DNA from 4 places in the Pantoea trifolii genome. Region 1 is predicted to be linked to each of the others. Evidence: predicted binding sites of a transcription regulator. Region 1 holds the regulator's gene; each other region holds the start of a gene.
The links. Region 1 encodes CRP, which controls carbon source genes, mostly activating them, when cyclic AMP is high. Its sites were predicted from a motif close to ATGTGANNNNNNTCACAT; they were not measured.

Region 1 (7,710 bases):
GCGAAGGTTTGATGCCCCAATGTTTGAGCGCGGCGAGGAAGCTGTAGTGCGTAGTCGAGATGAACGGCACGGCGATGCGCTTGCCAATCAGGTCTTTAGGATCTTTGATGGTCTTCTTCACCACCAGCGCTTCGGAATTACCGAGCTGTGAGGCCAGCAGGAAAGCTTCAATCGGCAGCTTTTGCGTGGCGGCGACCGCCAGCGGGCTGGAACCGATATTACCAATCTGTACGTCGCCCGACGCCAGGGCACGCAACACGCTGGCTCCGCTATCAAATTTGCGCCAGTCGACGGTAGCACCACTCTCTTTGGCGAAGGTGTTATCCGCCTGCGCCACTTTGGCTGGTTCCGCCGAGGTCTGATACGCCACGGTAACGTTGACCGCTTGTGCCTGGAACGCCATCAGGGCCAGAGCCGCTGCGACCGCCGTTATTGTTTTTTTCATCGCCATCACCATTCACCCCAATGTGTTTTTGTCTGCGCAGTTTCTCCAGCAAGAGTAATTTCACAAAGGAATTAAAAATTATCCCTAATGACGATCGGTTCTTAGATCAACATTGGGCAAGGCTATGCAGAAAGTGCAAATGGAAAGAGAAGGGAAATCGGTAAATATGTCACGCGCTCACATGGCAGCTGTGATATTGATAGACATCTCATTTTTCACTTTTTACTTACGGTCTTGAATCCATGTCGATTGAGAAAGTCGCACACCTGGCTGGTGTGTCCAAAGCCACCGTTTCACGGGTTTTGAACCAGAATCCCGGCGTGCGCCCGGATACGCGCGCCAAAGTGCTGGCGGCCATCGACATCTGCGACTATCAACCCAACTTACTGGCGCGCCAGCTGCGCACCTCACAAAGCCATATGCTGTTAGTGCTGATTCCCGACATCACCAATCCGTTCTGCTCACGCGTGGTTCAGGGCATTGAAGCCGAAGCGGAAGCGCAGGGTTACCACATTCTGCTGTGTAACTCAGGATCGCAATTGCGACGCGAAGCGGCTTACATTGCTCTACTGAGTGGCAAAGTGGTCGATGGCGTGATCACCATGGATGCCGCCAGTACCCTGCAAGAGTTGAAAGAATTGATTGGCGATGCGCCCTGGGTTCAGTGTGCCGAATACGATCCGGCGATCGCCGCCTCAAGTGTGGCGATTGACAATGAAGAAGCGGCTTGCGAAACCGTGCGTTATCTGGCGAGCAAAGGCCGACGCCGCATTGCGCTGGTGAACTGTGATATGCGTTACCTCTATTCACATAAGCGTGAAGAGGGATATCGTGCGGCGCTGGAGCAGCTGGATCTCAGCTGGTGCGGTGTGGCCTACGCCGAGAATATCACCTGCGAAGCGGGCAGTGCGGCTTTGCGCGAACTGCTGACGCAGCCGGAACGGCCGGATGCGGTATTCGCGGTATCAGATGTGTTGGCGGTTGGCGTAATACACGCGGCGTTGGAGGCGGGCTTGCGCGTGCCGGAAGATTTAGCGGTGGTAGGATTTGATGGCATCAACTTTACCAGCAGTTTGAATCCACCGCTGACGACGATTGAGCAACCGATGAATCGCATGGGCGCGCGCAGCGTACAGCTGCTGGTCCAACGCATCCGCCAACCCAACTCGTCGGTGGTTCATGAAGTGTTGCCGTGGAAGCGCGTTGAACGCGCTTCCAGTTAACTCAGCGCCAAATCAGCAATACGCACGCGGCGGTGAGCAAGCCCATCGCCAGATTGAACATTTTCCACGCGCGCGGGCTGCGCAGCAGACGTCCAATCAGCGAGCCAAAGCCCATCCAGATCACCCCAGAAACCACGTTCACCATGAACATGCCGAGGCTAATGGCCAGCACCGAATGCAGATATTCGCTGCCTGCCAGGCTGAAGCTGGCCACTGCGCCGAGGGCCATGAGCCAGGCTTTCGGGTTGATCAGCTGCAGCAAGCCGCCTTGCCAGAACGGCATCTGCTTCACCGTCACATCATCGGTTTCCAGCTTTTCATACTCGGCGCTGGCGATTTTCCACGCCAGCCACAGCAGATAAAGGCTACCGGCAATCTTCAGAATCAGATGCAGCGAGGGATAAAGCAGGATGAGACCGCCGATGCCGAATGCCACCATCAGCAACATGACTTGCATACCAATCATGATACCAATGAGCAGCGGAATGGTGCGCAGGAAGCCAAAATTAGCACCCGAGGCGGTAAGTAACATATTATTGGGCCCGGGCGTGATGGCCGCGACCCAAAGAAAACCTAACATTGATAAAAAAAGACTCAGTTCCATGTATATTCGGGTGCTCCTCACCCAGTAAAGCGAACAACCCATCGAAGCTATCAGCGACTTATGCATCAGACAAGCCTTTACCCAAGCTATTTTGATCGCCCCAGCGGCGAGCGCTTTACCCCCCTGCGCGGATTCAGTAACGCGCATTTGCAAACACTGCTGCCGCGTATTCTGCGGCGCCGCGTCACGTTGCGTCCGCACTGGCAGCGTCTTGACCTTCCGGACGGCGATTTTGTCGATTTAGCGTGGAGCGAAGATCCGGCGCAGGCACGTCACAAGCCGCGCATGGTGATGTTTCACGGCCTGGAAGGCAACTTTCGCAGCCCGTATGCGCATGGCCTGATGCAGGCGTGTCAGGCGCGCGGCTGGCTGGCGGTGGTGATGCACTTTCGCGGCTGCAGCGGCGAGCCTAATCGCTTGAAGCGCATCTATCACTCCGGTGAAACCGAAGATGCCACCTACTTCCTTAACTGGCTGCAGCGTGAATGGGGCAGCGTGCCGACCGCTGCAGTCGGCGTTTCGCTGGGCGGCAACATGCTCGCTTGCCTGCTGGGTCAGCAAGGTCACGATGTGCCGATTGATGCCGGCATCGCCATCTCAGCGCCACTGGCACTGGAACCGTGCAGCGGCAAATTGGATGTTGGCTTTTCGCGCTTCTATCAGCACTATTTGCTGACGCGGCTAAAAAAGAACGCTACGCGCAAACTGCACGCCTGGCCCGGCACGCTGCCGGTCGATCTCAGCCAGTTACGCGCTTTCCGCCGCTTACGCGAATTCGATGATGCCATAACGGCACGTGCGCACGGTTTTATTGACGCCAGCGACTATTATCAACAAGCCAGCGCGATGCCGCTGCTCACTGGCGTGCGTAAACCGCTGCTGATCATTCATGCGCAAGATGATCCCTTTATGACTGATGCCGTGATCCCGCAACCTGACCAGCTGTCAGCCTCCATTCAGTATCAGCTGACGCAGCAAGGTGGCCACGTCGGCTTTGTCGGCGGCACCTTGCTTAAACCGAAAATGTGGCTGGAACAGCGCGTGCCCGACTGGCTCTCAACTTATCTGGATGTGTAATAGTGATTATTCCCTGGCAACAACTCGAAGCGGAGACGCTGGAAAATCTGATTGAAACCTTCGTGTTACGCGAAGGCACCGATTACGGCGAGCAGGAACGCAGTTTGCTGCAAAAAGTCGCCGACGTGCGCCGCCAGCTGGAGCGCGGCGACGTGGTGCTGGTGTGGTCGGAACTGCATGAATCGATCAATATTATGCCGAAGGGTGAATTTCGCGGCTGATGCACCCCGCGGCAATTCGTGGTAACAATGCTCATCGCCGGACTTCACAGGGAGCTCTGTTATGTCAGCCAGGCATCCAATTATTGCCGTCACCGGTTCCAGCGGCGCCGGAACCACCACCACCAGCCTCGCCTTCCGTAAGATTTTCCAGCAGCTGAACCTGCATGCGGCGGAACTCGAGGGCGACAGTTTCCATCGCTTCACGCGTCCGGAAATGGACATGGCGATCCGCAAAGCACGCGATCTCGGTCGCCACATCAGCTACTTCGGCCCGGAAGCCAATGATTTCGGTCTACTGGAGCAGACGTTCAAACATTACGGTCAAACCGGCCTCGGCGAATCACGCAAATATCTGCACACCTACGATGAAGCGGTGCCGTGGAATCAGGTACCGGGCACTTTCACGCCGTGGCAGCCGCTACCAGAAAACACCGATGTGCTGTTTTATGAAGGCTTGCACGGCGGCGTGGTCACGCAGCAGCAAAATGTGGCGGAGCATGTCGATCTGCTGGTTGGCGTGGTGCCGATTGTTAACCTTGAGTGGATTCAGAAGCTAGTGCGTGACACCGGCGAGCGCGGCCATTCACGCGAAGCAGTAATGGATTCGGTGGTACGTTCGATGGAGGATTACATTAACTTCATCACGCCGCAGTTCTCGCGCACCCACATTAACTTCCAGCGCGTGCCGACCGTTGATACCTCAAACCCGTTTGCCGCCCGCGAAATTCCCTCGCTCGACGAAAGCTTCGTGGTGATTCATTTCCGTGGCCTGGAAGGCATCGCGTTCCCCTATCTGCTGGCGATGATTCAGGGATCGTTTATTTCCCACATCAATACGCTGGTGGTGCCGGGCGGCAAAATGGGATTGGCGATGGAGCTGATTATGCTGCCGCTGGTACAGCGACTGATTGAAGGGAAGCGGATTGAATAGGTTTGGTGCGGGCGGTGAAAAGGGAGGCATGAATGCCTCCCCTTCGACCGATTACAACTCGACAACCTCATAGCTGTGGGTAATTTCCACGCCTTTACCCAGCATGATCGCCACCGAGCAATATTTTTCCGCCGACAGATCAACCGCGCGCGCAACCGCTTTATCGCTCAATGCTTTGCCGCTGACAATAAAATGCAGGTTGATAGTGGTAAAAATGCGTGGCGCTTCTTCACGGCGTTCTGAGGTGAGTTTCACTTCGCAATCGGCCACATCGCTGCGCCCTTTTTGCAGGATCGAAACCACATCAATGGCGCTACAGCCGCCTGCGGCCATCAGCACCATCTCCATTGGACTTGGCGCTTTGTCACCGGAATTACCGTCCATTAATACCTGATGGCCAGATGAGGATTCTCCGAGAAAGGTAAGACCTTCCACCCATTTCACTCGTGCCTGCATTATTCTCTCTCCTGAAGCGGCGGTTTTGCCGCCAGAGTACGCTTTCACCTGACAAACAGCAATCCAGAGTAATCCCCCTTGTGCTGAAGCGAGACAACACAAGACAGCTCGCAAAAGCTGTGCTACAAACAGTGCTGAAAATATTTTCGTCATCACAGACGAAGGCCGGAAGAATCAAAAGCGTAGCTTAAGAGTCCACCCGGAATAATTTTTCCTTTACTGGAAACGCTCGACGATTAAACCGCCTGACAGGGAAAAATGCCCCCTGTGTTTTGGGCACGATTACAACAGAGGATAATAGCGAATGGTTCTCGGCAAACCGCAAACAGACCCTACACTCGAATGGTTCCTGTCCCATTGCCATATTCACAAATATCCATCCAAAAGCACGCTCATCCATCAGGGTGAGAAAGCGGAAACGCTGTACTACATCGTAAAAGGTTCCGTAGCGGTACTGATTAAAGATGAAGAAGGCAAAGAGATGATTCTCTCCTACCTCAATCAGGGAGATTTCATCGGCGAACTCGGTCTTTTCGAAGAAGGCCAGGAACGTAGTGCCTGGGTACGTGCGAAGTCTGCCTGCGAAGTGGCTGAAATTTCATACAAAAAATTCCGTCAGCTGATTCAGGTAAACCCGGATATTTTAATGCGACTTTCGTCGCAAATGGCGCGTCGTCTGCAAGTCACATCTGAGAAAGTGGGCAACCTTGCCTTCCTCGATGTCACCGGACGTATCGCGCAAACGCTGCTAAATCTGGCCAAACAACCAGATGCGATGACTCACCCAGACGGGATGCAAATCAAAATCACCCGTCAGGAGATTGGTCAGATCGTGGGCTGCTCACGCGAAACCGTGGGTCGTATCCTGAAAATGCTGGAAGATCAGAACCTGATCTCCGCACACGGTAAAACCATCGTCGTTTACGGCACCCGCTAATTTCTTCTCACCCACGGCGTGATGGCAACATCGCGCCGTTTCTATTTGCGATGAGCTGATGTGGCGTCGAATCATCTATCATCCCGAAGTTAACTACGCGCTGCGGCAAACGCTGGTGCTGTGCCTGCCTGTGGCTCTCGGCTGGCTGTTTGGCGATCTGCAAAAAGGTCTGCTGTTCTCATTAGTGCCGGCCTGCTGCAACATGGCGGGTCTGGATACGCCGCACAAACGCTTCTTCAAACGCCTGATTGTGGGGGGTTCGCTGTTTGCCACCGGCAGTTTCCTGATGCAAATCCTCACCGCTTATCAGGTTCCGCTGCCGCTGATTTTGCTGGCGTTGCCGCTGCTGATTGGCGTGACCGGCGAAATCGGCCCGCTGCATGCACGATTGCTGCCCGCGACTTTGATTGCCGCTATTTTCACGCTCAGCCTGGTTGGACGCATGCCGATGTGGGTGCCGCCGCTGCTCTACATTGGCGGCACGCTATGGTACGGCTTATTCAACTGGTTCTGGTTCTGGCTGTGGAAAGAGCAGCCGATGCGCGAGTCGCTCAGCCTGCTGTTCCGCGAGCTGGCGGATTACTGCGATGCCAAATACACCTTACTGACGCAGCTGACCGATCCGGAAAAAGCGCTGCCACCGTTGCTGGCACGTCAGCAAAAGGCGGTCGATCTCATCACCACCTGCTACCAGCAAATGCATATGCTGTCGGCCAGTCGCGATAACAGCCACAAACGCCTGACGCGCGCTTTCCAGGTGGCGCTGGATTTACAGGAACACATCTCGGTGAGTTTGCATCAGCCGGAAGAGGTGCAGAAGCTGGTTGAAGAGAGCCACGCCGAAGCGGTGATTCGCTGGAACGCCAAAATCATCTCGGCGCGACTGCGCGTGCTGGCGGATGCAATTCTCTACCATCAGCTGCCAGACCGTTTTCATATGGAGAAACAGCTCGGCGCGTTGGAGAAAATTGCGCGCCAGCATCCGGATAACCCGGTCGGCAACTTCTGCCTGTATCACTTCAGCCGCATCGCCCGCGTGTTGCGTACGCAGAAGCCGCTCTACACGCGTGACCTGATGGCCGATCGCCAGCGCCGTTTGCCGCTGTTACCCGCGCTGCGCAGTTATCTGTCATTCAAATCCACCGCGTTACGCACCGCGGCACGCTTTGCCGTGATGCTGATGTTTGGCAGCGCGCTGGCGCTGTTCTTCAACATTCCCAAACCTTACTGGATTCTGATGACCATCATGTTCGTCAGCCAGAACGGTTACAGCGCGACGCGCGTGCGCATCCAGCACCGTGCGCTGGGCACTTTTGCCGGATTGCTGATCGCCGCCGCGTCGCTCCAGCTGGCGGTGCCGGAATCGATCACGCTGCTGTTTATGCTAGGGATCACGCTGGCGAGTTATCTGATCACGCGGAAATATTACGGCTGGTCGATGATTGGCTTCACCGTCACGGCGGTGTATTCGCTGCAGCTGCTGTCGCTCAACGGCGCACAGTTTCTGCTGCCGCGCATGATGGATACCTTGATGGGCTGTTTGATTGCCTTCGCCGGGATGATTTGGCTGTGGCCGCAGTGGCAAAGCGGACTGCTGCGCAAGAACGCGCACGATGCGCTGGAAGCCTATCAGGAAGCGCTGCGAATGCTGTTAGGCCCGGAACAGTCGCCGGAGAAACTGGCTTATCAGCGCATGAAGGTTAATCAGGCGCACAACGCGCTGTTCAACTCATTGAACCAGGCATCGAGCGAACCAGGCTTTAATCTGCAATACCTGAAAGATATGCGCATGTGGGTTACGCACAGTCAGTTCATC
Region 2 (7,710 bases), 3.6 Mb from region 1:
AAAGCTTCACTTTGCGCGATCAGGTTGCCGCGCCCTTCAGACAGCTTTTTCATCGCCTGATGATAGCTTTGCTGCGCTTTGTCGAGATTGTGGCCGATGCCGCTCATGTCATCGACAAACAGCCGCATTTTGTCGTACAGCCGCGTGGCCCGGTCGGCGATGCGCTGTGCGTTGCGGCTTTGATGCTCATAACGCCAGAGATTGTTGATAGTACGCAGCGCCACCAGCAATGTGGTGGGACTGACCAGCATGATGTTCTGCTGTAACGCTTCGCTGATCAGCTCGGGCTGACGATCGATCGCCAACAGAAACGCCGGTTCCACCGGGATAAACATCAACACATAATCCAGAGAGCGTAAACCGGGCAATTGTTGGTAATCTTTACGGCTCAGCAGGCGAATGTGTCCGCGCATGGCGCTAACGTGTTCCTGAATCGCCTGCTCACGCGTGGCTTCATCGTCGGCGTTGAAGTAGCGCTCGTAGGCAACCAGCGTCATTTTAGCGTCAATCACCACATCTTTGCCCTGCGGCAAACGCACAATCACATCCGGTTGCATCCTGCCCTGCTGTTCCAGCTGCACGCTGACCTGCGTTTGGTATTCATAGCCTTCACGCAAGCCAGAGGCTTCCAGCACGCGGGCCAACACCACTTCTCCCCAATTGCCCTGAATTTTGTTGTCGCCTTTCAGCGCTTTAGTAAGATTGACCGCTTCCTGCGCCATCTGCGCGTTGAGTTGCTGCAACTGGCGAATTTCGTGGGTCAGCGTGTGACGCTCACGCGCTTCCACGCCAAAGCTATCAGTCACTTGACGGCGGAAACCGTCCAGCTGTTCACGCAGCGGGCCAATCAGGCTATTCAGACTTTGACGGTTCTGTTCATCGACGCGCCGTCCGCTGTTTTCAAAGATGCGGTTGGCGAGATTTTCAAACTGCGCGCTAAGGCGCTGTTCGCTGTTGGTCAGCAGTCGCTGTTTCTCTTCTGCACCGTAGCGTGTCTCTTCAAGACGAATGGTCACTTCACGCAGTTCGGCTTCCTGCGCGCTGTTCACTTCCAGCTGATTGCGCAGCTCACGACTGAGCTGTTCACTTTCGCCGCGCCAGTAATCAAGCTGTTGCAAACGTTCCTGCGCACCGCTGAGCGCGCCGTGTAGCTGGCGCATCTCCTGTTCGCGTTGCTGGATTTGCTGCTGTAACTGTTCGAGCTGCTGCTGTTGACGCTGCTGCGCCTCTTCCAGCAGGCGTCGCTCGGTAGTGAAGCTGGCGTACTGATGGCCGGCGCGCAGTTGAGCAATGATCCAGCCAATGCCCAAACCGGCCAGCGCCAGCGCGCCGCTAATGATAAGTTGCTGATCCATAATCCCCCCGCGGATCGTCTCGCTGAGGGAAAAGGTAGAGGTGTACTGTATGAATGTCCAGAAGAATGTTAAAGCGCTTTAACTGTCAGATCGCCCGCTTTCCACGCATCAATCAGGAAGAAGGGCATCGGCAACACCCATTCGGTTTCGCCGTGGATTTTGGCCGGATAAGTCCAGCTTTTCCCGTCGTAGGTGATCTCAACCTGCTGCCAACCGTTCTCAGCGTTTTCGACCTGGCCCGCCATGCTGGCAAAACCGGCGTTGCTGCCGACGTGGAAACTGTCGGTTTGCCAGCGAATCGGCTGATGCGCCGGCCACGGTTGTGCATGGTGGAAGCGGAAGATATCGTCATGATTCAATATGCTTTCGCGGACCGTTGGCCACAGCGCCACTTTGAGGAAGTACTGATCGGTGAAGCGTTCGCTGCCTTCATATTGCGCGATGAAGTCACGCATCTGCTGTTCAACATTGTGAAACACGCCGTGGCAGCCGCCCCACATGCCCGCCAGCAGCAGCTCGGTATGCGAGAAGTAATCACGCATATGATGGAACCAATACGGCGAGTTCAGCCAGGCATCTACCGCCACCACTTCGCGCTCGGAGAGCAAGGAATCCGCGTCACGCACGATGTAGCGTTTGACGCTGGCATCATCCATCACCAGGAAACGCCACAGCGTTGGGAAAATGGTTTTCTCATGCGACATATCCACTAGCTGGGTGTTTTGCTGCTTCAGGCGCTGCCAGACGTGTTGCGGCACGCTGTCGTCAAGATAGATGCGGCAGATCCAGTCGGGGTAGAACTCGCGCGCTACTTCGATGTTTTTAATCAAGGTTTCGCAGTAGCGTGGCTGGCCGCCATACAGGCTAAAGGAGATGATATTTTCTGCTGGATTGTTGCGGTTGATCGGCGGTGGTGCGTCAGAAGGGAATGCTACTTTCGCCCCTTTGCTGAAGGTCACATCGGAATTCTGCAGTGATTCGAGGCCGTAACGCGCCACCTCATCCTCTTTATTCAGCCAGCCACACACTTCCGTTAATCCATCCAGCCAGGTTTCCGACGCCTGCGCGCGTTGCGCGGCCGGAGCCTGATAGATCTTCTGGTAAATTTTATAGGATTTTTTGTGCTCGCCCACACGCATCAGGGTTAACGCGTAGTCGCTCAGCACCTGCATATGATTGGGTAAGACGCGCAGCACTTCTTCACAGCACTGACGCGCAAGAGGATAGTTATTCACCGCCATCGCCTGGCGAAATCTCGCTGCTGCACCTTCAACGCGTGATTGTGCAGTAGCGGGATTATTCATGAAATTGGGACGTGAGACAGAAACCATTTTGCGCATAAGAAATTTCTCAGTAGCTGCTGAAATTGCGCGCATTCTAATCAGGAAATAGCTGGAATCCTTATAAGCCTGGTCTCGAATTCATCCCTGACTGGCGCACTAAATTAAGCGACGCGCGGCTTCAACCACAATTTTCACCGCATCACTTTCGGTCTGTTTCATGGTCGCGGCATCCGGGATCTCTTTTTGCGTACGGTTCACGATGACGCCCGCCACCATGCCGGCACGCAGTCCCTGACTGGCGCACATGGTTAACAGTGTAGCGGATTCCATCTCATAGTTAAGGACGCCCATTTGCTGCCACTCTTCCATTGAACCCTGGAAGCGATTTACCACGCGGCCGGAGAAGGTATCGTACCGTTCCTGACCAGGATAGAAGGTGTCAGAGGAGGCGGTAATACCGATGTGGGTTTTCGCACCGCACGCCTCTGCGGCTGCCACCAGCGCGGTGGTGCAGGTGAAATCAGCTACGGCCGGGAATTCCATCGGCGCAAAGTGCAGGCTGGCGCCGTCGAGACGCACCGATGCGGTGGTGACCAGCACATCGCCCACATTAATATGCGGCTGGATAGCGCCGGTGGTGCCAACGCGCAGGAAAGTGCGCACGCCAAGCTGGGCCAGCTCTTCAACCGCAATCGACGTTGAAGGTCCGCCGATACCGGTGGAGCACACCACAACCGGTTTGCCATCCACTTCGGCCAGATAGGTAGTGAATTCACGGTGTGAAGCCAGATGCTGTGGATTGTCCATCAGCGCGGCGATTTTCTTCACGCGCTCAGGATCGCCAGGCACGATGGCCAACGTGGCTCCTTTCAAATCAGCTTTGGTGATGCCAAGGTGGAAAACGTCAGACTGGGCCATAACAGACTCCTGATAATTGGGGATGTGCGCGCCACTCTACGTCAGCAGGCGGCATAAATATGTGACTCAATTCACCATCGATAATGAAAATTACATTATCAGAAAAACATTATGTGATTTGTATCACACATTAGCGCTGTGCAATTCTGAATTGCTACAAGCGGTGCTGTGTAAGTGTTGGTGGCAATGTTAATAGAGAAGCAGCACACGTGAAAAAAATCCCTCTGCACCTTACGCCAGCCTTGCTTTACTTCGCCAGGCTATAGTTACGTGATTGCGCATTTGCTAGCACGGAGAGAACAATGAAAACCGAAGACAATATGGCACAAAAAACGGCACCCGGCGGCTTTGCACCGGCCGTTCAGCCCACCGCAAGCAGCACCATTATTACCAGCAGCGACGCCATTCATGCTGGCGAGACCTCGGTTCCGAGCCAGGGCGAAAATCTGCCTGCTTATTATGCCCGACCAAAAGAGTATCAAGGCACCTTGCCGGTGGTGTTGGTGGTGCAGGAGATTTTCGGCGTGCACGAGCATATCCGCGATGTCTGCCGCCGTCTGGCGCTGGAAGGTTATCTGGCGATCGCGCCCGAACTCTATTTTCGTGAAGGCGATCCCAACGATTACAACGATATTCCCACGCTGTTCAAAGAGCTAGTGAGCAAAGTTCCAGATTCGCAGGTGTTGTCCGATCTCGATCATGTGGCCAACTGGGCCACGCGCCACGATGGTGATATCCGTCGTCTGGCGATTACCGGTTTCTGCTGGGGCGGACGCATTAGCTGGCTGTTTGCCGCGCACAATCCGCAGGTGCGCGCGGCGGTGGCATGGTATGGCCGTATAGACGGTGAGAAGACGCTGAAGCAGCAGAAGCATCCGATTGATATCGCGGTAGATCTGAACGCGCCAGTGCTTGGCCTCTACGGTGGTCAGGATGAGAGCATTCCGCTGGAGAGTATTGATAAGATGCGTCAGGCGCTGCACGCCGCCAATGCCAAAGCAGAGATCGTGGTGTATCCGGATGCCGGACATGCTTTCAACGCGGATTATCGTGCCAGTTATCACGCCGATTCCGCCAAAGATGGCTGGCAACGTATGCTGGCGTGGTTCGCGCAGCATGGCGTGGCGCCGAACGCCTAATAAAAAGGGGCGCCTCTGCGCCCCCATCTCATTTACCGCGACTAAGCCGTTTCACCCCGCAGGTTTTGCGCCGCTTTGACCATATTCGCCAATGCCTGACGGGTTTCCGTCCAGCCCCGGGTTTTCAGGCCACAATCTGGATTCACCCACAAACGCGCTTCCGGAATGCTCTGCGCCGCTTTGCGCAGCAACTCTTCCATCCACTCCACGCTCGGCACGTTCGGTGAGTGAATGTCATACACGCCCGGACCGATTTCGTTGGGATAGTCGAACTCCTTGAAGGTATCCAGCAGATCCATATCGGAACGTGAGGTTTCGATGGTGATGACGTCCGCATCCAGCGCGGCAATCGAATCCATAATGTCATTGAACTCGCAATAACACATGTGGGTGTGAATCTGGGTGTCATCCTGCGCCACGGCGGCATTGAGACGGAATGCATCCACCGCCCAGGTCAAATACGCGGCCCAATCGGACTGATGCAGCGGCAGACCTTCGCGCAGTGCCGGTTCATCGATCTGAATAATGCCGATCCCGGCTTTTTCCAGATCTTCCACTTCATCACGCAGCGCCAGCGCAATCTGTTTGGCGATGGTTTCACGGCTCACATCTTCACGCGGGAATGACCAGCAAAGAATCGTTACCGGACCGGTCAGCATGCCTTTCACCGGCTTGTCGGTCAGCGACTGCGCGTACTTCGCCCACTCAACGGTGATGGCTTGTGGACGGCTCACGTCGCCGATGATGATCGGGGGTTTAACGCAGCGTGAACCGTAGCTCTGAACCCAGCCGTTTTGGGTGAACACGAAGCCGTCGAGGTTCTCGCCGAAGTATTCCACCATGTCGTTACGTTCTGCTTCTCCGTGCACCAGCACATCGAGGCCCAAACGTTCCTGCTCAACAATCGCCTGTTTGATGTGTTCGGCGATGCCGGTGCGGTAGTTACCGCCATCAATGTTGCCTTTTTTAAAGTCGAGACGTAGGCCGCGAATTTCGGTAGTTTGCGGGAATGAACCGATGGTGGTGGTCGGCCACGCTGGCAAGTTGAAGCGGTTACGCTGCGCTTTGGCGCGTTCGGTGTAGTGGCTGGTACGTTCAACATCTTTGGCCTGGATTTTCGCCAGACGCTCGCCGACTGCGGCATTGTGCACACGCGTGGAGTTGGCACGCGCACGAATCGGTGCGCTCCACTCCACCAGCGAAGCGGCATCGTTGTTGTTCAGCGCCTGACTCAGCAGTGCAAGCTCCGCACACTTCTGCAGGGCAAAGGCGAACCAGCTTTTCACTTCTTCATCGAGGCGCGTTTCCACGCTGAGATCGATTGGGCTGTGCAGCAGCGAACAAGATGATCCGATCCACAATTGTTGACGCTGGCCCACCAGCGGTTGCAAGCGTTCAAACCAGCTGCTGAGATCCGCGCGCCACACGTTACGGCCATTGATCACGCCGACGGAGAGCAGCCAATCTGCCGGGATCTGCTGGTTTAACTGTTGGATGTCGTCTTTGCCGTGCACCAGGTCAACGTGCAAGCCTTGCACCGGCAGCGCTTTGATCATGTCGAGGTTCTGGCCGATGCTGTCGAAATAGGTGGTGAGCAGCAGTTTGCTTTCACCCTGCAGCGCGTCGTAAGCCGGTTTGTATGCATCGCGCCACGCCTGCGGCAATTCCAGCGCCAGTGCAGGTTCGTCGATTTGTACCCATTCGATGCCGCGTTTTTTCAGTTCCGCCAGCACCTGTTGGTAAACCGGAAGAATGTCTTTGAGCAATGAAAGGCGATCGAAAGGCACACCTTTCACTTTACCCAGCCACAGATAGGTCACCGGGCCGAGTAGCACCGGTTTAATCTTGTGGCCGAGCGCCAGCGCTTCGTCGACTTCATCCAGCAGTTGGGTCCAGGTCAGTTTGAACTGCTGGCCTTGCGTGAATTCCGGCACCATATAGTGATAGTTGGTGTTGAACCATTTAGTCATTTCCGCCGCCGCCGCCGGTGTACCGCTTGGTGCGCGGCCACGACCGAGGCGGAACAGCGTGTCGAGATCAACGGATCCATCTTTGTTCTGGTGGCGTGCGGGCACGTTACCCAGCAGCAGGCTGGTTGTCAGCACGTGATCGTACCAGGCAAAATCGCCGACCGGCAACAGATCGACGCCCGCCTCTTTCTGCTGTTGCCAGTGACGGGCGCGCAGTTCGCGCCCCACCGCCAGCAGCTCTTCCTGTGAGCTTTTACCTGCCCAGTAGCTTTCCTGTGCTTTTTTCAATTCACGACGCAATCCAACGCGAGGGAAACCGAGAGTGTGGTTCAGAATGGTCATTTTCTGTTCTCCAGATATTATTAACTGAATAGGGTGCAGAGATGTTTAGCCGTCCAGATGTTTACACCGCCATAATCTGCGGGTACTGTATGTTCCTCAAGCGCAATTTGTTCAATCTCGATGTGAAGGATTCTCATGATCGAACTCAAACACCTGCGGACGCTGCAGGCGTTACGGAACACCGGCTCGTTAGCCGCCGCCGCCTCACATCTTCATCAGACGCAATCGGCGTTGTCTCACCAGTTCAGCGATCTGGAGCAGCGGCTGGGCTTTCGTCTGTTTGTGCGCAAAAGCCAGCCGCTGCGTTTTACGCCGCAGGGAGAGATTTTGCTGCAGTTGGCCGAGCAGGTTTTGCCGCAGATTCAACAGGCTTTGCAGGCGTGTCATGAGCCGCATCAGGCCACGTTGCGTATCGCGATTGAGTGTCACAGCTGTATTCAGTGGCTGACGCCTGCGCTGAATAATTTCCGCCAGAGCTGGCCGCAGGTAGTGATGGATTTCAAATCCGGTGTGACCTTTGATCCGCAACCCGCATTGCAGCAGGGCGAATTGGATGTGGTGTTGACCTCCGATATTCTGCCGCGCAGCGGATTGTTCTATTCACCGATGTTCGATTTTGAAGTGCGTTTGGTGATGGCACCGGATCATCCATTGGCGCAGCTTGAGCATATTTCCCCGGAAGATATGGCCGATGAGGTATTGA
Region 3 (7,710 bases), 890 kb from region 1:
GGCAAAGCGCTGTATGCCGCTATCTCTAACTATCCGGCAGACAAAGCCGCCGAAGCGATTGCGATTCTGCGCGACCTCGGCACGCCATGCCTAATCCACCAGCCGCGTTATTCAATGTTTGAACGTACGCCAGAGCAGGGTTTGCTGGATGTGCTGGGCGATAACGGCGTCGGTTGTATCGCCTTCTCGCCGCTGGCGGGTGGCGTGTTAACCGACCGCTATTTGCAGGGCATTCCGCAAGATTCGCGCATCGCCAGCGGCAGTAAGTTCCTGAATGAAAACCAGTTAACGCAAGAGAAGATGGAAAAAGTGCGCCAGCTGCAGGCGATTGCCCAACAGCGCGGCCAGAAACTGGCGCAGATGGCGCTGAGCTGGGTGTTGCGCGATGCGCGTGTTACTTCGGTGCTGATTGGCGCCAGCAAAACTGCGCAAATTGATGATGCGGTTGAGATGTTGAGCCAGCCGGTGCTGAGCCAGGACGAGATCGACACCATCCACAATATCTTAGTGTAAACGTTTACCCGCCCGGCATGTGTCGGGGATTTTCCGCAGCAGAAAATTCTCATTTCAGATTTCCCTTAGCGTTTTCAGACTGATTCTCAAGGCTTACCTGGTCCGATGTGGCAAACTAGCGCAACGGTGGCAGTGATAAGCTACTGAAAAGGAGAAGTTATGAAACGTGCCATTTTGTTTGCCGCCTTGCTGGCAACTTTATCCCCGTTGGCTATCAGCACAGCACAAGCCGACAGCGCCACCATCAATTTGGGTCCGGGCGTTACGCTGCATCTCGGCGATCGCGATCGTCACGGCAATTACTGGGACGGCGGTCACTGGCGTGAACCGCGCTGGTGGAACGATCGTTATCGTTACGATGAGCATCGCTGGTGGCGTCATGAAGAGTGGAAGCGCCATCGCGCCTATGAACGTGAGCGCGAACGTCGCTGGCATGAACGTGAACGTCGTGACCATTGGCGTCACGATCATCGCCATGATGATCGTCGTGATCACCGCGATCACCATCATCACTAAACAAAAAATCCCGCTAATAAGCGGGATTTTTCTTTTGTAGCGCTGTTACCAACCAAGCGCTTCGCCGACCAGCAAGTAGAGATTGAGGGCGATGACCAGCACCACAATCAGCCGTCCAGCATTCTGCATCAGGCGCGAGTTCACCATCTCATCACCCATCAATTCGCGGTTGCCGGTGAAGGACAACAGCGGAATTAGCGCCAGCGCAATACCGAAACTCAGCAACACCTGGCTCATTACCAGAATGCGCGTGGGATCCCAGCCCGCCCAGATGACAATAAATGAGGGCAACATGGTGATAGTGCGGCGGAACCACAGCGGAATGTGGAAACGAATAAAGCCCTGCATCACCACTTGTCCCGCCAGCGTGCCGACCACGGTTGAAGAGAGACCGGCAGCCACCAAACTCAAACCAAACACAATCGCCGCCGCTTCGCCCAACAACGGTTGCAGCGTTAAGTAAGCCTGATCGAGATCGACGATGCTGGAGTGGCCGCTAAAGTGAAATGCCGCAGCAGCGGTTGCCATCATCGCCAGATTCACAAAGCCAGCGATAGTCATGGCAATCGCCACATCCAGTTTGGTTGAGCTGTAGCGTTGCGCCTTGCTGCCTTTATTACCGTGCTGCGTCAGCGCCGAGTGCAGATAAATGACGTGCGGCATAATGGTGGCACCTAACACGCCAGCGGCGAGGAAGACCGCGTCCGACGTCGGCAACGATGGCAGCGCCATGCCAACCACCAGCTCACTGACTTTCGGCTGGGAGAAAAACAGCTCCACGATATACGCCGCCGCCACAAACAGCAGCAGGCCGCCAATCACCAATTCCAGTGGCTTTTGGCCGCGACTTTGCAGCATCAGAATCAGGTAAGTTGCGATACCGGTTAACACCGCGCCCTGCAGCAGCGAAATGCCGAGTAACAGCTTGAAGCCGAGCGCCGCGCCGATAAATTCAGCGAGATCGGTGGCCATGGCGATGATTTCCGCCTGCACCCAATAGAACCACACCGCCGGACGCGGAAAGCGATCGCGGATGTGTTCTGCAAGATTTTTGCCGGTGGCAATGCCGAGCTTGGCGGACATCAGCTGGATCAGCATCGCCATAACGTTGGCCCACACCACCACCCACAACAGCTTGTAGCCGTAGGCGGCACCGGCCTGAATGTTGGTCGCGAAGTTGCCGGGATCGATATAGCCAATCGCCGCAATAAAAGCGGGACCCAGCAGCGCGAGTTTAATCTTTCTGGCTCCGCGAGCGGCGCGCTCAGCGGTGCGGCTTTCTAGCATAGTTTTACCCTGTCTTAACACTTGTTGACCCGACCAGCTTAAGGGGCATTCAAGGCAGATGAAATGTGGTTATAGTTATTGTATTAATAGATGGTGCTATGAAGTATAGCCATTGCTATACATTGCGGTAAAGCCCGTTCTTGCCAAAAATACTCGCAACGCAAATGACTCTACTCTTGGGTCATTTTATAGACAATGTTTTTGTGGATATTTCTTGTGATGGATTTGTAATGGGGTTGTGAGCGGCCAGACTTATCTGAGAAAAATCGCGATAGCGAATACTTATAATGTGGTTTTGATCTCGTTTTTAAGTAACGCGTTACATAGAATACGCAACAAAATACAACCCTCCTCAAATTTGGAGCCGACATGTCCCATGTTTTGCATTTTATTTTAGCACTAGTGGTGGTAGCGGTGCTGGCCTTGCTGGTCAGCAACGATCGTAAAAGCATCCGTCTTCGTTTTATCGTACAGCTTCTGGTGATCGAATTGTTGTTGGCGTGGTTCTTCCTGAACTCCTCCATCGGTCTCGGCTTCGTGCAGGGCTTCGCTGGGTTCTTTGATCATCTGCTCAAATATGCCGCCGAAGGCACCAACTTCGTGTTTGGCAATATGAGTGAAAAAGGTCTCGCCTTCTTCTTCCTCAACGTGCTTTGCCCAATCATCTTTATCTCTGCGTTGATTGGTATTTTGCAGCACTTCCGCATCTTACCTTGGGTGATTCGCGGTATTGGTACCGTACTGTCAAAAGTAAACGGTATGGGCAAACTGGAATCTTTCAACGCCGTAAGCTCTCTGATTTTGGGACAGTCAGAAAACTTTATCGCCTATAAAGATATCCTCGGCAAAATGTCACAGCGCCGCATGTACACCATGGCAGCGACCGCCATGTCGACGGTTTCCATGTCAATTGTCGGCGCCTACATGACCATGCTGCAGCCAAAATATGTAGTGGCCGCGCTGGTATTGAACATGTTTAGCACCTTTATCGTGCTGTCGCTGATTAACCCGTACCGCGTCGATAGTGAAGAAGATCTGCAATTGCAGGATCTGCATAAAGGCCAGAGCTTCTTCGAAATGCTGGGCGAATACATCCTCGCCGGTTTTAAAGTAGCGATGATCGTCGCTGCGATGCTGATTGGTTTTATCGCCTTAATCACCGGTCTGAACGCGCTGTTCGATCTGATTTTCGGCATCAGCTTCCAGGGCGTGCTGGGTTATGTGTTCTATCCATTTGCGTGGGTGATGGGCGTTCCTTCACACGAAGCGCTGCAAGTGGGCAGCATCATGGCAACCAAACTGGTTTCCAACGAATTCGTGGCGATGATGGATCTGCAGAAAATCGCTGGTCAGCTGTCACCGCACTCGGAAGGCATTCTCTCGGTGTTCCTCGTCTCCTTTGCTAACTTCTCTTCTATCGGGATTGTGGCGGGCGCGATTAAAGGTCTGCACGAAGAGCAAGGTAACGTGGTTTCACGCTTTGGTCTGAAACTGCTGTACGGTTCAACGCTGGTGAGCGTGCTGTCAGCCGCTATCGCCGGCCTGGTGTTGGCCTTCTGATCAAAGGGGCGAGCTACGGCTCGCCCTTCTCTTCTTATTTATTTCAATCGGTTCTATCCCGCCTCGCCCCGGCTTTTCCCCCGCCATCACCCGCTTCACCGTGAAACGCAAAACCTTTGCACAATATTGAATTTCCGTTCATACCGCCTGCGCCCGTAGTTTTTCTCCATGACGTCACTTCAGGAGAACCGCATGAGCATTCAATTCCTTGGCATGATTGGCCACCGCCTCGCCTCCGAGATTATCCCGGCTAGCGGCCCGCTGTTCGATAAAGAGTACATTGCACGTTTTGCGCGTGCGCATGAAGACGCTGGTTTTGATCGCATTCTGGTGGGCTATTGGTCGGATCAGCCGGATGGCTTTCTGGTGACCGCGCACGCGGCGGCGCACACCTCAACGCTGAAATTTTTGCTGGCGCATCGCCCCGGCTTTGTCTCGCCGACATTAGCGGCGCGCAAACTGGCTTCCCTTGATCACCTCACCGACGGCCGTTTAGCGGTGCACATTATTAGCGGCGGTAGCGATGCCGAGCAGCGCCGCGACGGTGACTTCCTCAACAAAGCCGAGCGTTATGCGCGCAGCAATGAGTTTCTCACCGTGTTGAAGCAGAGCCTCGAATCTGCGCAGCCGTACGATCATCAAGGTCCTTTTTATCAGGTCGAACAGGCGTTTTCGGCCATCAAACCGTTGCAGAAAAAACTGCCTATCTATTTTGGCGGATCGTCGCAGGAAGCGATTGATGTCGCTGCACGGCATGCCGATGTGTTTGCGCTGTGGGGCGAACCGCTGAAAGGTGCTGAGGAGACGGTACGCAACGTGCGCGCTGCTGCTGCCAGACAGGGGCGCGAAATCAACTTCAACATTTCGTTCCGCCCGATTCTTGGCAAAACGGAGAAAGAAGCCTGGGAACGCGCGGAACACATCCGCGCTACGGCAGAGAAACAGCTCAACGAAACTGGCTTTGCCTTTGGCAAGGCGAAACCGCAGAGCGTTGGCGCACAGCGTTTACTCGCCGCCGCCAATGAAGGCGATCGTCTGGATAAAGTGTTGTGGACCGGCGTCGCAAAACTGGTTCAGGGCGGCTACAACTCCACCGCGCTGGTGGGAACACCGGAACAAGTCTCCGATGCGCTGCTGGAATATTATCGCCTTGGCATCCATAGCGTACTGATTCGCGGCTTCGACCCGCTTAACGATGCAGTGGAATATGGCCGTGAGCTGATCCCGCTGACGCGCGAGAAAGTCCATGCGCTCTCCGCCGCCGATAAAAGGAGCGCCTCAGTCTGATGAGCCATTATCAGCACCATCGTCTGCGCGATTTCGTCGCCAATCTGGCTAATCTGCTGGAGACAAAGCCCGAGGAAGCCACGGTGTTACAACGTGGCAGCGAGTGGCTTGGCGAGCTGATTCGCCACGACGACTGGCTGGACGACGCCTTTACTCAACCTCATCCCGAACACTATCAGCAATATTTGTTATATGCCGATGCGCAGCAGCGCTTCTCGGTGGTGAGTTTCGTTTGGGGGCCGGGCCAGCAAACGCCAATTCACGACCATCGCGTATGGGGATTGATTGGCATGATGCGCGGCGCGGAAATTTCACAATCCTGGCAGCCGGGGCCGAACGGATTGCAGCCGGAAGGCGCTCCCGTTCGACTCGATCCTGGCAGCGTTGAAGCGGTATCGCCAACGGTGGGCGATATCCATCGCGTCAGCAACGCCTATGACGATCGCGTCTCCATCAGCATTCACGTTTATGGCGCCAACATTGGCGCGGTCAAACGCGCGGTCTACCGCGAAGACGGCAGCGAAAAAACGTTTATCTCCGGTTACAGCAACCGTTACTTACCGAACATTTGGGACCTTTCACATGACTAAACCGGTTTTCCCTTTACGCCAGGCGGCGGAACTTATTGATGCGCTGCGTCAGCAGCAGGAAGTGGCGATTGTCGATGTGCGCGATGAAGCGCTGTTTGCCACCGCGCATCCGCTGTTTGCGGTGAATATTCCGCTGTCAAAACTGGAGCTTGAGCTGCTCGACCGCATTCCGCAGCGCACCACCGCCATCACGCTGTATGACGGTGGCGAAGGCCTGGCACAAACCGCCGCCGAGCGCATTGCCGCACTGGGTTACAGCAATGTCGCGCTGCTGGCAAATGATTTGGCCGGCTGGCAAGCGGCGGGCGGCGAACTGTTTATCGACGTGAATTCACCCAGCAAAGCGTTTGGCGAGCTGGTTGAGCATCACAATCACACGCCCTCTTTGTCAGCGGACGACGTGCATCAGCTGATTAACAGCGATGCTAACGTGGTGGTGCTGGATGCACGCCGTTTCGATGAATATCAAACCATGAGTATTCCAGGCGCTACCAGCGTGCCGGGCGGTGAGCTGGTGCTGCGCGTGCGTGATATCGCGCCGTCGCCGGAGACCACGGTGATTGTTAACTGTGCCGGTCGCACACGCAGCATCATCGGTACGCAATCGCTGGTGAACGCCGGGATTCGCAATCCGGTGTTCGCGCTGCGCAATGGTACCATCGGCTGGACGCTGGCCGGACATGCTCTGGATCAAGGCCAGGCGCGCCGCTACGGCGAGACCAGCGAAACCGCCCAGCGTCAGGCGGCGAGTAATGCGCGCAGCATCGCCGATCGCGCCGGTGTGGAACGTATCCCACTCGCCACGCTGAAACGCTGGCAGCAGGAGACGCGCACCACTTATCTGTTTGATGTGCGTGATGCCGACGAGTACGCCGCCGGGCATCTGCCGGGCAGCCATCACGTGCCAGGGGGCCAATTGGTGCAGGAGACCGATCATTACGCCAGCGTACGCGGTGCGCGCATCGTGCTGATTGATGATGATGGCGTGCGCGCCAATATGACCGCATCCTGGCTGGCGCAGCTTGGCTGGCAGGTTTCGGTGCTGGACGAGCTGCAGTCCAGTGATTTCAGTGAAAGCGGAAACTGGAAAGCGCAGGTGCCGCCCGTCGCTCAACCCGAATTCATCTCACCGCAGCAGTTAGCGGAATGGTTGCAGGAAGGGCAAACGCAGGTGCTGGATTTCACCACGCGCGCAAACCATCTCAACAACCATATTCCGGGTGCGGCCTGGTTGCTGCGCTCTACCCTGCAGCAGCAAGGCAAAGCGTTGTTGCCGGAGGCGCGTCGCTATGTATTAACCTGTGGCAGCAGCCTGCTGGCAGGCTATGCGGTGGAACAGGTGGCTGAGCTGACCGGTAAACCGGTGTTTGTGCTGGAAGGCGGTAACGCTGCCTGGCGTGGTGCGGGTTTGCCGACGGAGCAAGGAGAACAGCATCTGCTGTCACCGGCTATTGATCGCTATCGTCGCCCGTATGAAGGTACCGATATTGAAGCAGGCGTGATGCAGGCTTATCTGGACTGGGAATACGGTTTAGTGGCGCAGCTGGATCGCGATGGCACGCACGGTTTCCGTGTGCTGCAATTGCAGCCGCAGGTAGCAACCGTCTGATAGCGTATTCTGTGGGGGCATTGCTCTCATGCAGATTGGTCGCCATAAATGGCGACCCTACGAAACGACAAAACCGCAGTTAAATGCGTTGCGTTTAGAAGGTGATTTTTTTGAATGTGTTCAGAATGAACAGAGATTTGGTGGAGATAAGCGGGATCGAACCGCTGACCTCTTGCATGCCATGCAAGCGCTCTCCCAGCTGAGCTATACCCCCACATCTGGAAATCATTTTTCGGTCAAACCGTTGGGAGCGGTTTGGTGGAGATAAGCGGGATCGAACCGCTGACCTCTTGCATGCCATGCAAGCGCTCTCCCAGCTGAGCTATACCCCCGAACCGAAAAACTGCC
Region 4 (7,710 bases), 1.7 Mb from region 1:
CTGCGCGTGGTGCTGTCGAAGTTGTATGAGCACAACACGGTATGGATGCCGATCGTCGATGAGGAAGGTCGTTATAGCGGTGAGATATCGCAGGATTACATTGCCGATTATCTCAGTTCTGGACGTACGCGCCGTCGTTTGAATCCATAAAACCGTAAGCAGTCGCCGAGGGGCATATGGCAGATCGTAAAGTCGCCATAAATCATCCCTGAGGCTCAGCCCGCGCCTTCCCTGGCGCGGGATGCTTTACTCCTCTGCCATATGCCCCTCGGCTATTTGACTCCGTGCGCTTTGTTAGCGTGATTCCTCAGCCGTTTTTGCCGCTACAGCTTCGCTGCGCTCTGAAGGCAGTACTACATTCAAAATAATCGCCAGCATCCCACCGGTGGTGACCGCGTGACCAAACAGGTTGCTAATCAGCGTGGGAAATTGTTTCAGCACATCAGGCACTGCTTCCACACCCAAACCGATACCAAACGATACGGCAACAATCAGCATCTCGCGACGGCCAAGCGGCGTTTGCGTCATCACGCGAATACCTGCCGCCACCACGCTACCAAACATCACAATGGTCGCGCCGCCCAACACCGGCGGTGGAATCTGCTGCAGCATATAGCCAATTGCCGGGAACATACCGAGCAGCACCAACATCACGCCGATCACCATGCCAACGTAACGGCTGGCGACGCCGGTCATCTGGATGACGCCGTTATTTTGCGCAAAGGTGGTGTTGGGAAAGGCCGAGAATACGGCGGCGAGCAAACAGCTGATGCCATCGGCAAAAATACCGCCCTGCATGCGGCGCTCAAACGCTTCGCCTTCAATCGGCTGCTGCGACAACATGCAGTTCGCCGTAAGATCGCCCACCGCTTCAATCACGGCAATCACCGATACCAGGGCGATGGGAATGAAGATGGTCCAGTCAAAGGCAAAACCAAAACGGAACAGTTCTGGCAGAACCAGCCACGGCGTATCGCCCATTGGTTTGAGGGTGAGATGACCGGTTAACGCTGCGGCGATACAGCCCGCTGCAATGCCAGCAACCACGGCAACCAGCCGCGTCCAGCGATTTTGCGAACGGTTAAGGACGATTATCACCAGCAGGGTCAAGGCGCCGAGCGCCAGATTACCCGGTGCGCCAAAATTGCTGGCGTTATGGCCACCAGCCCAATCGGTGATGCTGACTTTGATCAGGCTGATGCCAATCAATGTGATCACGGTACCGGTGACCACCGGCGTCAACACTTTGCGCAATGGCGCGATGCAGCGGCTGATTAGCATCGGAATCATCGCCGCCACCAGGTTGCAGCCAAAGATCATCGCCATGATCTCTTCCGGCGATCCACCGCGCGCTTTGACCATCAATCCGCCCGACAAAATCACGCCCAGAAAGGCAAAACTGGTGCCCTGCAGGCAGATCATGCCGGCGCCAATGCCCATAAAGCGGCGCGCCTGCAGGAATGTACCCAAACCGGAAACCAACAGCGACATGCTGATCAGATAAGGGATCCATGCCTGCAATCCCAAAACGGAACCAATAATCAGCGGCGGCGTAATTATGCCGACGACGCTGGCCAGCACATGTTGCAGTGCGGCACAAAATGCAGGCAATGGACCGATGCGGTCATTCAGCCCATACAACAAACCTTTCTCATCTGATTGCGACATACAGGTGCTCCGGCAAGATATTCATCAGAGCAGCTGATGCATGAATCACGCCAGAGAAGAGAATGCAATAAAATACAGGGAGTAAAGGATTGAATAATAGAGGAATTAATTCGTTAAAAAGGATGGCTGAATCTGAATCATTAGATTCAGCCATTGATAATTTGCGGCACTTTGTTTCATCAGGCCGCAGGCTTTGCACTGTTGTCGTGCGTAATATTGTCATCGAGCAGCGAAATATCCAGATAACCGCTCAGTTCCCGCTGCTCTGCACGCGGCAGGTAAGGCAACTCGCCTAATAAAGGTGCACCTAGCTTCTCGCTCAAAACATCAATAATTTCAGCGTAATGCGCCAGGCCGGGATTAATACGGTTTGCTACCCAACCCGCCAGTTGCAATCCATCCTGCGCAATGGCCTCGGCGGTCAGTAAAGCGTGGCTGATGCAACCTTCCTTAATGCCTACAACCAACACAACCGGCAAATGCTCCTGCCGCACCCAATCGGACAAAGGCTGCAAGTCGTTCATTAAACTGCGCCAACCGCCGGTGCCTTCCACCACCACGCGCGCGGCGCGCTGCTGCAAATCGTTCAAACTGCGAGTGAGTAACGGATAATCAATGCGCTGCGTCGGGCTGGTGCTGATTTCGTCCTCTTCCAGGGCGATAGGATTGACGGCGGAATATGTGAGAGTGAGGCCCGAAACTTGCTGTAACAGCAGTGCGTCTTTGTTACGTAAGCCTTCGGTTGTGCGCTGCGCACTTTTGGCGACAGGTTTGAAACCTGCGGCGCAGAGATCTGCCTTGGCAAAGCACTGCAATAACGCGCGGGATACCACGGTTTTACCCACCGCGGTGTCGGTACCGGTGACAAAAAGCGTTTTCACCATTCTCCTCCTTCATTAAAGCGATGTGTAACGTGCGAAGGAGGCAGTTTAAGGAAATGTTTTCGCAGGCAGATTGCGTTAGGACAAACTTAAGGCGAGCTGTCATTATCCCTGCAACAGTTTTACCAATAAATGGCCGCTATAGAGCGCGTCTTTTATCAGCGCTGCACCGCCAAAAGTACCGGGATCGCTGAACGCCGTTGGTGTGAGCTGGATTTCACTGCTGTAAGCGGGCAACGCCTGCTGACGAATGGTACTGCTCACCGCAGGGAACAGCACATCGGCGGCCTGATTAAGCGGCGAACCGATAAGGATTTGTTGAGGATTAAAGATGTTTACCATCATCGCCAGCATGCGGCCAATATGATGTCCGACGCCAGCAATCACATCACGCGCCAGACGATCGCCCTGCTGCGCGGCAGCGCATAAGCTCTCAATCGTCAGCGGTGCCTGATGCAGCAAACTGTCTGGCTGCGACGGCAAACGCTGGGCGGTGAGAGTAAGCAAGCTTCCGATGCTGGCGACGGTTTCCAGACAGCCATTATTGCCGCAATAACATTGCTGGCCGTAAGGATCGATTTGCGTATGACCAATCTCCACCAGCGTACGACCATTTTTATGCAGCAGTTGTCCGCCGCTGATCACGCCCGCACCGACGGTTTCATCGATCACAATCTGAATGACATGTTGTGCGCCGCTGGATGCGCCAAACAGTGATTCGGCTAACGTCCAGGCAGAAATATCATGCTGCACGAACACCGGCAAACCGGTGCGCTGCGCCAGCGTTTCTCCCAGCGGCATATCCTGCACGTCGTAACCCGGCATACGATGTACCACGCCAGAAGCCGCGTTGATCAATCCCGGCAAAGTAATGGCGATGGCGGTCAAACGCTCCAGCTTGCTTTGATGACGAATAAAGAAGTCATTTACCAAATCCAGCAAGGTTTGCAGCAGCGGTTTTTCGGCGCTGGCGTACAGCGGCAAGCGATCTTCCTGCAGCGCGCGGCTGCTGAGATCGCGCAGCGTTAGCGTAATGAATCCGGGCTGAATGCGTACGGCGAGATAGTGCCAGGCGAGCGTATCGAGGATCAAACCAATCGCTGGACGACCGCGACTGCCGGGTTCCTGAAACTCGGTTTCCTGTACCAGATGGGCATCGAGCATTTCACGCACGATTTTGGTAATGCTGGCGGGTGCTAACTGGGCACGTTTAGAAAGCTCAATACGCGAAATCGGGCCGTAAAGGTCAATCAGTCGGTAAACCACACCTGCGTTGGTCTGTTTTATCTGATCAATATGACCAGGTTGACTGTACAGATTCACGCCCTGCTCCCATTATTTTCGCGCTTCTAAATAAACAGCAGCTATGGTGATGCAGATTGACCAGCAGCGTCAAATATTTGATTAGAAATGTGATTTATCGCACATAAAGTTTATGTCCTGCTTCACCAACTGGTTCAATTCTCCGCGTTTTGTAGCATCAGCGACATCATGTTGGTCATTTGTGCCGTCGGTTCTCGGGTCGCCGACCAGACCAGCCAAACCTCAGAAATCGCGTCGTTCTCCTGCAAAGGGATCCACACCACATCGGCCAAACGTGCACGGCGGAACGACGCCGGCAGAATTGACACGCCAAGACCGGTTGCCACCAACCCCAGAATAGTCATCGCCTCGCCCACTTCCTGAGTAATAAACGGTTTGATTTGATAACGATGCAGCAGCGCCAGAATTTCACCGTACAACGCGGTGCCGCCTTGCGGATCGAAAAATACAAATGGCTCGTTAGCTAATGCCTGAATGGAAATCGACTCTGCATCGGCCAGCGGATGCGCCCAATGCACTACCGCGCATAGCGGCTCCCGCAGTAGCACGCGGTGCTGCAGATCGCTGGGCAGCGGCGTATTGCGCATCACACCGAGATCGAGCCGGTCGTCATGAAGTGGCGCAAGTTGCTGCCGCGTGTTGTTCTCCTGCATCTGAATGTGCACTTCTGGCCAACGCTGGCGGAATTGGTACAGCGCGTCAGAAACCAGACCGGTAAACGGCGCTGAGGAGGTAAAGCCGATACGCAACTCGCCCTCCTGCCCGCTATGCACGCGTGCGGCGCGGCGGGCGGCCTGCTCGACCTGTAACAAAATGGCACGCGCATCCTGCAAAAACAGCGCGCCAGCGGGCGTGATCTGCACGCTGCGGTTGGTGCGGGTAAACAGCTGCGCACCAATTTCCTGTTCCAGCTGCTGAATCTGCTGACTCAACGGCGGTTGTGAAATATTCAGGCGCTGCGCGGCACGACCAAAATGCAGCTCTTCAGCGACGGCAATGAAATAGCGTAGATGGCGCAATTCGACATTCATATTTTAAACGTCTCATTTAAGATTATTAATATATTGTACAACCTATTAACCCTTTCCTACAGTAACCCCATGATGGTTCTAACTAGGATGTTCCGTGAGTCGCTCTTCCCAGGCAGTGATACTCGATGAAGACGAGTTGTCCGTAAAGCCTGCTTCAACTGCAACCCCTTCAGAGTGGATTGAACGCGGATCGCCGCAGTTTATGCGTGTAACGCTGGCGTTGTTCTCCGCCGGTCTTGCCACTTTCGCTTTACTGTATTGCGTGCAGCCGATTCTGCCGGTGCTATCGCAGCAGTTTGGCGTTTCTCCGGCGCAAAGCAGTATTTCTCTCTCGCTCTCTACCGGCTTAATGGCGTTGGGATTGCTATTTACCGGGCCGCTATCGGATGCCATTGGGCGTAAATCGGTGATGGTTACCGCACTGTTGCTCGCCGCCATCTGCACTTTGATTTCCGCTACCATGAGTAGCTGGCAAGGCATTTTGCTGATGCGCGCGCTGATTGGCTTATCGCTGAGCGGCGTTGCGGCCGTTGGCATGACCTATCTGAGTGAAGAGATTCATCCACGCGTTATCGCCTTTTCCATGGGGCTGTATATCAGCGGTAACTCGATTGGTGGCATGAGTGGAAGATTGTTAACTGGCGTACTGACCGATTTCTTCTCCTGGCGCGTTGCGGTGGGCGTCATTGGGTGCTTCGCGTTGGCGGGTGCGCTGATGTTCTGGAAAATTCTGCCTGCATCCCGACATTTTCGTCCGGCGTCGCTGCGACCGCGCAGTTTATTGATCAACTTCCGTCTGCACTGGCGCGATAAAGGTTTGCCGCTGCTGTTCGCGGAGGGCTTCCTGCTGATGGGCGCGTTCGTCACGCTGTTCAACTACATCGGGTATCGCCTGTTAAGTGCGCCGTGGTCACTGAGTCAGGCGGTGGTTGGATTATTGTCGGTGGTGTATCTGACCGGTTCATGGAGTTCACCAAAAGCGGGCGCGATGACCAGCCGTTTTGGACGCGGTCCTGTGATGATTGGCGCGACTGCAATTATGCTGGCGGGATTGCTGCTGACGGCGTTTAACTCGCTGTGGCTGATTTTGCCCGGCATGATGCTGTTCACCGCCGGATTCTTTGCGGCACACTCGGTTGCCAGCGGCTGGATTGGCCCGCGCGCGCGTCGTGCTAAAGGCCAGGCATCGTCACTTTATCTGTTCAGTTATTACGTCGGTTCCAGCGTGGCCGGTACTTTAGGCGGCGTGTTCTGGCACAGCTACGGCTGGATGGGCGTAACGCTATTCATTAGCCTGCTATTATTAATGGCTTTGCTGGTTGGCTGGCGTTTGCAGTGCCGAAAACTGTAATACCTTTCATCTGTTAAACGGGGCGAATACGCCCCGTTCTCATCTCAAGTGGACGCCACACGGCGATCCCACAGTCCCAGATAAAACAAAATGGCTATTCGTCGCTATAATTCATTCCATTCCAACAATAGTTAGACTTTTTTTATTTCACAGCAATGAGGTCGTTAGATGGGACTCTATTATTACGTCGATAAGCACGCCGGCTATAACGACAACCATGTAGTACATGCAACGGGATGCCCGTTCTTACCCGCCGATGAGGCACGCCGTTTTCTTGGGACTTTCTACACGCCAAATGCCGCCATCCAGCAAGCACGTAAATTTTATGCCAGCGCGCTGGGCTGCGAGCATTGTTGTCCGGTTGGGGTAAAAAAAAACATGACGACTCAAAATAGCGTGGCACTAAAACACATGGTGAGACTCTGATAATCATGATTTGAGCGTGGTAGGGTAACCCCGCTGTTTTGTTAAGCACCGCTGAGGCGTTTCAAAATAACTATAATTTTACGTGTAATAATAACTGGACCTTAAGGCGTTCATTAGGGCGTCAGGTCCAGTCGCCTCTTCCCTCATTTCACCATTCCTGATTATTCTCGGCTTGATGCCAGAAAGCGTAATAACCTCAGGCTATTAACCACGCCTCCCAAGATAAAAAATAATCAGTAATAAAAGCCCGACAAACGGTTTCCCTTCGTTCATTAATGCTCCACAATAGCGGGAATTTGTGACCTCGGTCACTTTCTGGGGTGCCTTTTCGCCCTTTCACTCGCCGTCTGACAGATTTGAACTCCATGCAATCTACTACTGTTTCCCGTAAAACGGCCTGGCTACGCGTTGTATTGCTGGCTATTGCTGCTTTTGTCTTTAACACCACAGAATTCGTGCCTGTCGGTTTGCTGTCAGATATCGCTGCCAGCTATGACATGAAGACTGCCGATGTTGGCATCATGTTGACCATCTATGCGTGGGTCGTCGCACTATTGTCGCTGCCGTTGATGCTGTTAACGCGCAATATTGAGCGTCGGCTGCTGTTAGCCGTGCTGTTCATCGTGTTTGTCGCCAGTCATGTGCTCTCGTCCGTGGCATGGGATTTCACTTCGCTGGTTATCTCGCGCATCGGTATTGCCTTGGCGCACGCGGTGTTCTGGTCAATTACCGCTTCGCTGGCCATTCGCGTGGCGCCTGCGGGTAAGAAAACTCAGGCGTTAAGTATGCTGGCAACCGGTACCGCGCTGGCGATGGTGCTGGGCGTGCCGATTGGGCGTATCGTCGGTCAATATCTTGGCTGGCGTACCACCTTCGGCATGATCGGTTTGTCTGCATTGGTGTTGCTGATTTTGCTGATGCGCATCCTGCCGCGTCTGCCGAGCGAGCATACCGGTTCATTGAGCAGCGTACCGATGCTCTTCCGCCGTCCGGCGCTGGTAGCCATGTACATTCTGGTTACCGTGGTGGT

Region 2: a site for CRP is predicted at 3,668-3,685, ahead of udp (uridine phosphorylase). Genes of this name have one in related genera too.
Region 3: a site for CRP is predicted at 2,604-2,621, ahead of NQH49_RS13700 (NupC/NupG family nucleoside CNT transporter). Genes of this name have one in related genera too.
Region 4: a site for CRP is predicted at 3,960-3,977, ahead of mlc (sugar metabolism global transcriptional regulator Mlc). Genes of this name have one in related genera too.

What each region holds. Positions count from the first base shown of each region.
Region 1 covers NZ_JANIET010000001.1:3,834,942-3,842,651, forward strand. Annotated here, with positions in the region: gene tauA (taurine ABC transporter substrate-binding protein) at 1-451, opposite strand, end outside; gene NQH49_RS17880 (LacI family DNA-binding transcriptional regulator) at 688-1,668, shown strand; gene NQH49_RS17885 (LysE family translocator) at 1,670-2,272, opposite strand; gene NQH49_RS17890 (hydrolase) at 2,333-3,349, shown strand; gene NQH49_RS17895 (YheU family protein) at 3,352-3,570, shown strand; gene NQH49_RS17900 (phosphoribulokinase) at 3,632-4,501, shown strand; gene NQH49_RS17905 (OsmC family protein) at 4,553-4,957, opposite strand; gene crp (cAMP-activated global transcriptional regulator CRP) at 5,262-5,894, shown strand; gene NQH49_RS17915 (YccS/YhfK family putative transporter) at 5,953-7,710, shown strand, end outside.
Region 2 covers NZ_JANIET010000001.1:234,716-242,425, reverse strand. Annotated here, with positions in the region: gene rmuC (DNA recombination protein RmuC) at 1-1,355, opposite strand, end outside; gene NQH49_RS01065 (tetratricopeptide repeat protein) at 1,424-2,695, opposite strand; gene udp (uridine phosphorylase) at 2,795-3,556, opposite strand; gene NQH49_RS01055 (dienelactone hydrolase family protein) at 3,859-4,695, shown strand; gene metE (5-methyltetrahydropteroyltriglutamate--homocysteine S-methyltransferase) at 4,737-7,007, opposite strand; gene metR (HTH-type transcriptional regulator MetR) at 7,143-7,710, shown strand, end outside.
Region 3 covers NZ_JANIET010000001.1:2,948,456-2,956,165, forward strand. Annotated here, with positions in the region: gene mgrA (L-glyceraldehyde 3-phosphate reductase) at 1-513, shown strand, start outside; gene NQH49_RS13690 (DUF2502 domain-containing protein) at 673-1,029, shown strand; gene NQH49_RS13695 (Nramp family divalent metal transporter) at 1,075-2,316, opposite strand; gene NQH49_RS13700 (NupC/NupG family nucleoside CNT transporter) at 2,686-3,876, shown strand; gene NQH49_RS13705 (LLM class flavin-dependent oxidoreductase) at 4,069-5,163, shown strand; gene NQH49_RS13710 (cysteine dioxygenase family protein) at 5,163-5,753, shown strand; gene NQH49_RS13715 (rhodanese homology domain-containing protein) at 5,746-7,362, shown strand; tRNA gene NQH49_RS13720 (tRNA-Ala) at 7,501-7,576, opposite strand; tRNA gene NQH49_RS13725 (tRNA-Ala) at 7,619-7,694, opposite strand.
Region 4 covers NZ_JANIET010000001.1:2,094,567-2,102,276, forward strand. Annotated here, with positions in the region: gene osmV (osmoprotectant ABC transporter ATP-binding protein OsmV) at 1-150, shown strand, start outside; gene NQH49_RS09745 (nucleobase:cation symporter-2 family protein) at 295-1,668, opposite strand; gene bioD (dethiobiotin synthase) at 1,848-2,549, opposite strand; gene mlc (sugar metabolism global transcriptional regulator Mlc) at 2,655-3,872, opposite strand; gene NQH49_RS09760 (LysR family transcriptional regulator) at 4,007-4,903, opposite strand; gene NQH49_RS09765 (multidrug efflux MFS transporter YnfM/SxtP(Kp)) at 4,998-6,254, shown strand; gene NQH49_RS09770 (hypothetical protein) at 6,423-6,680, shown strand; gene NQH49_RS09775 (sugar transporter) at 7,046-7,710, shown strand, end outside.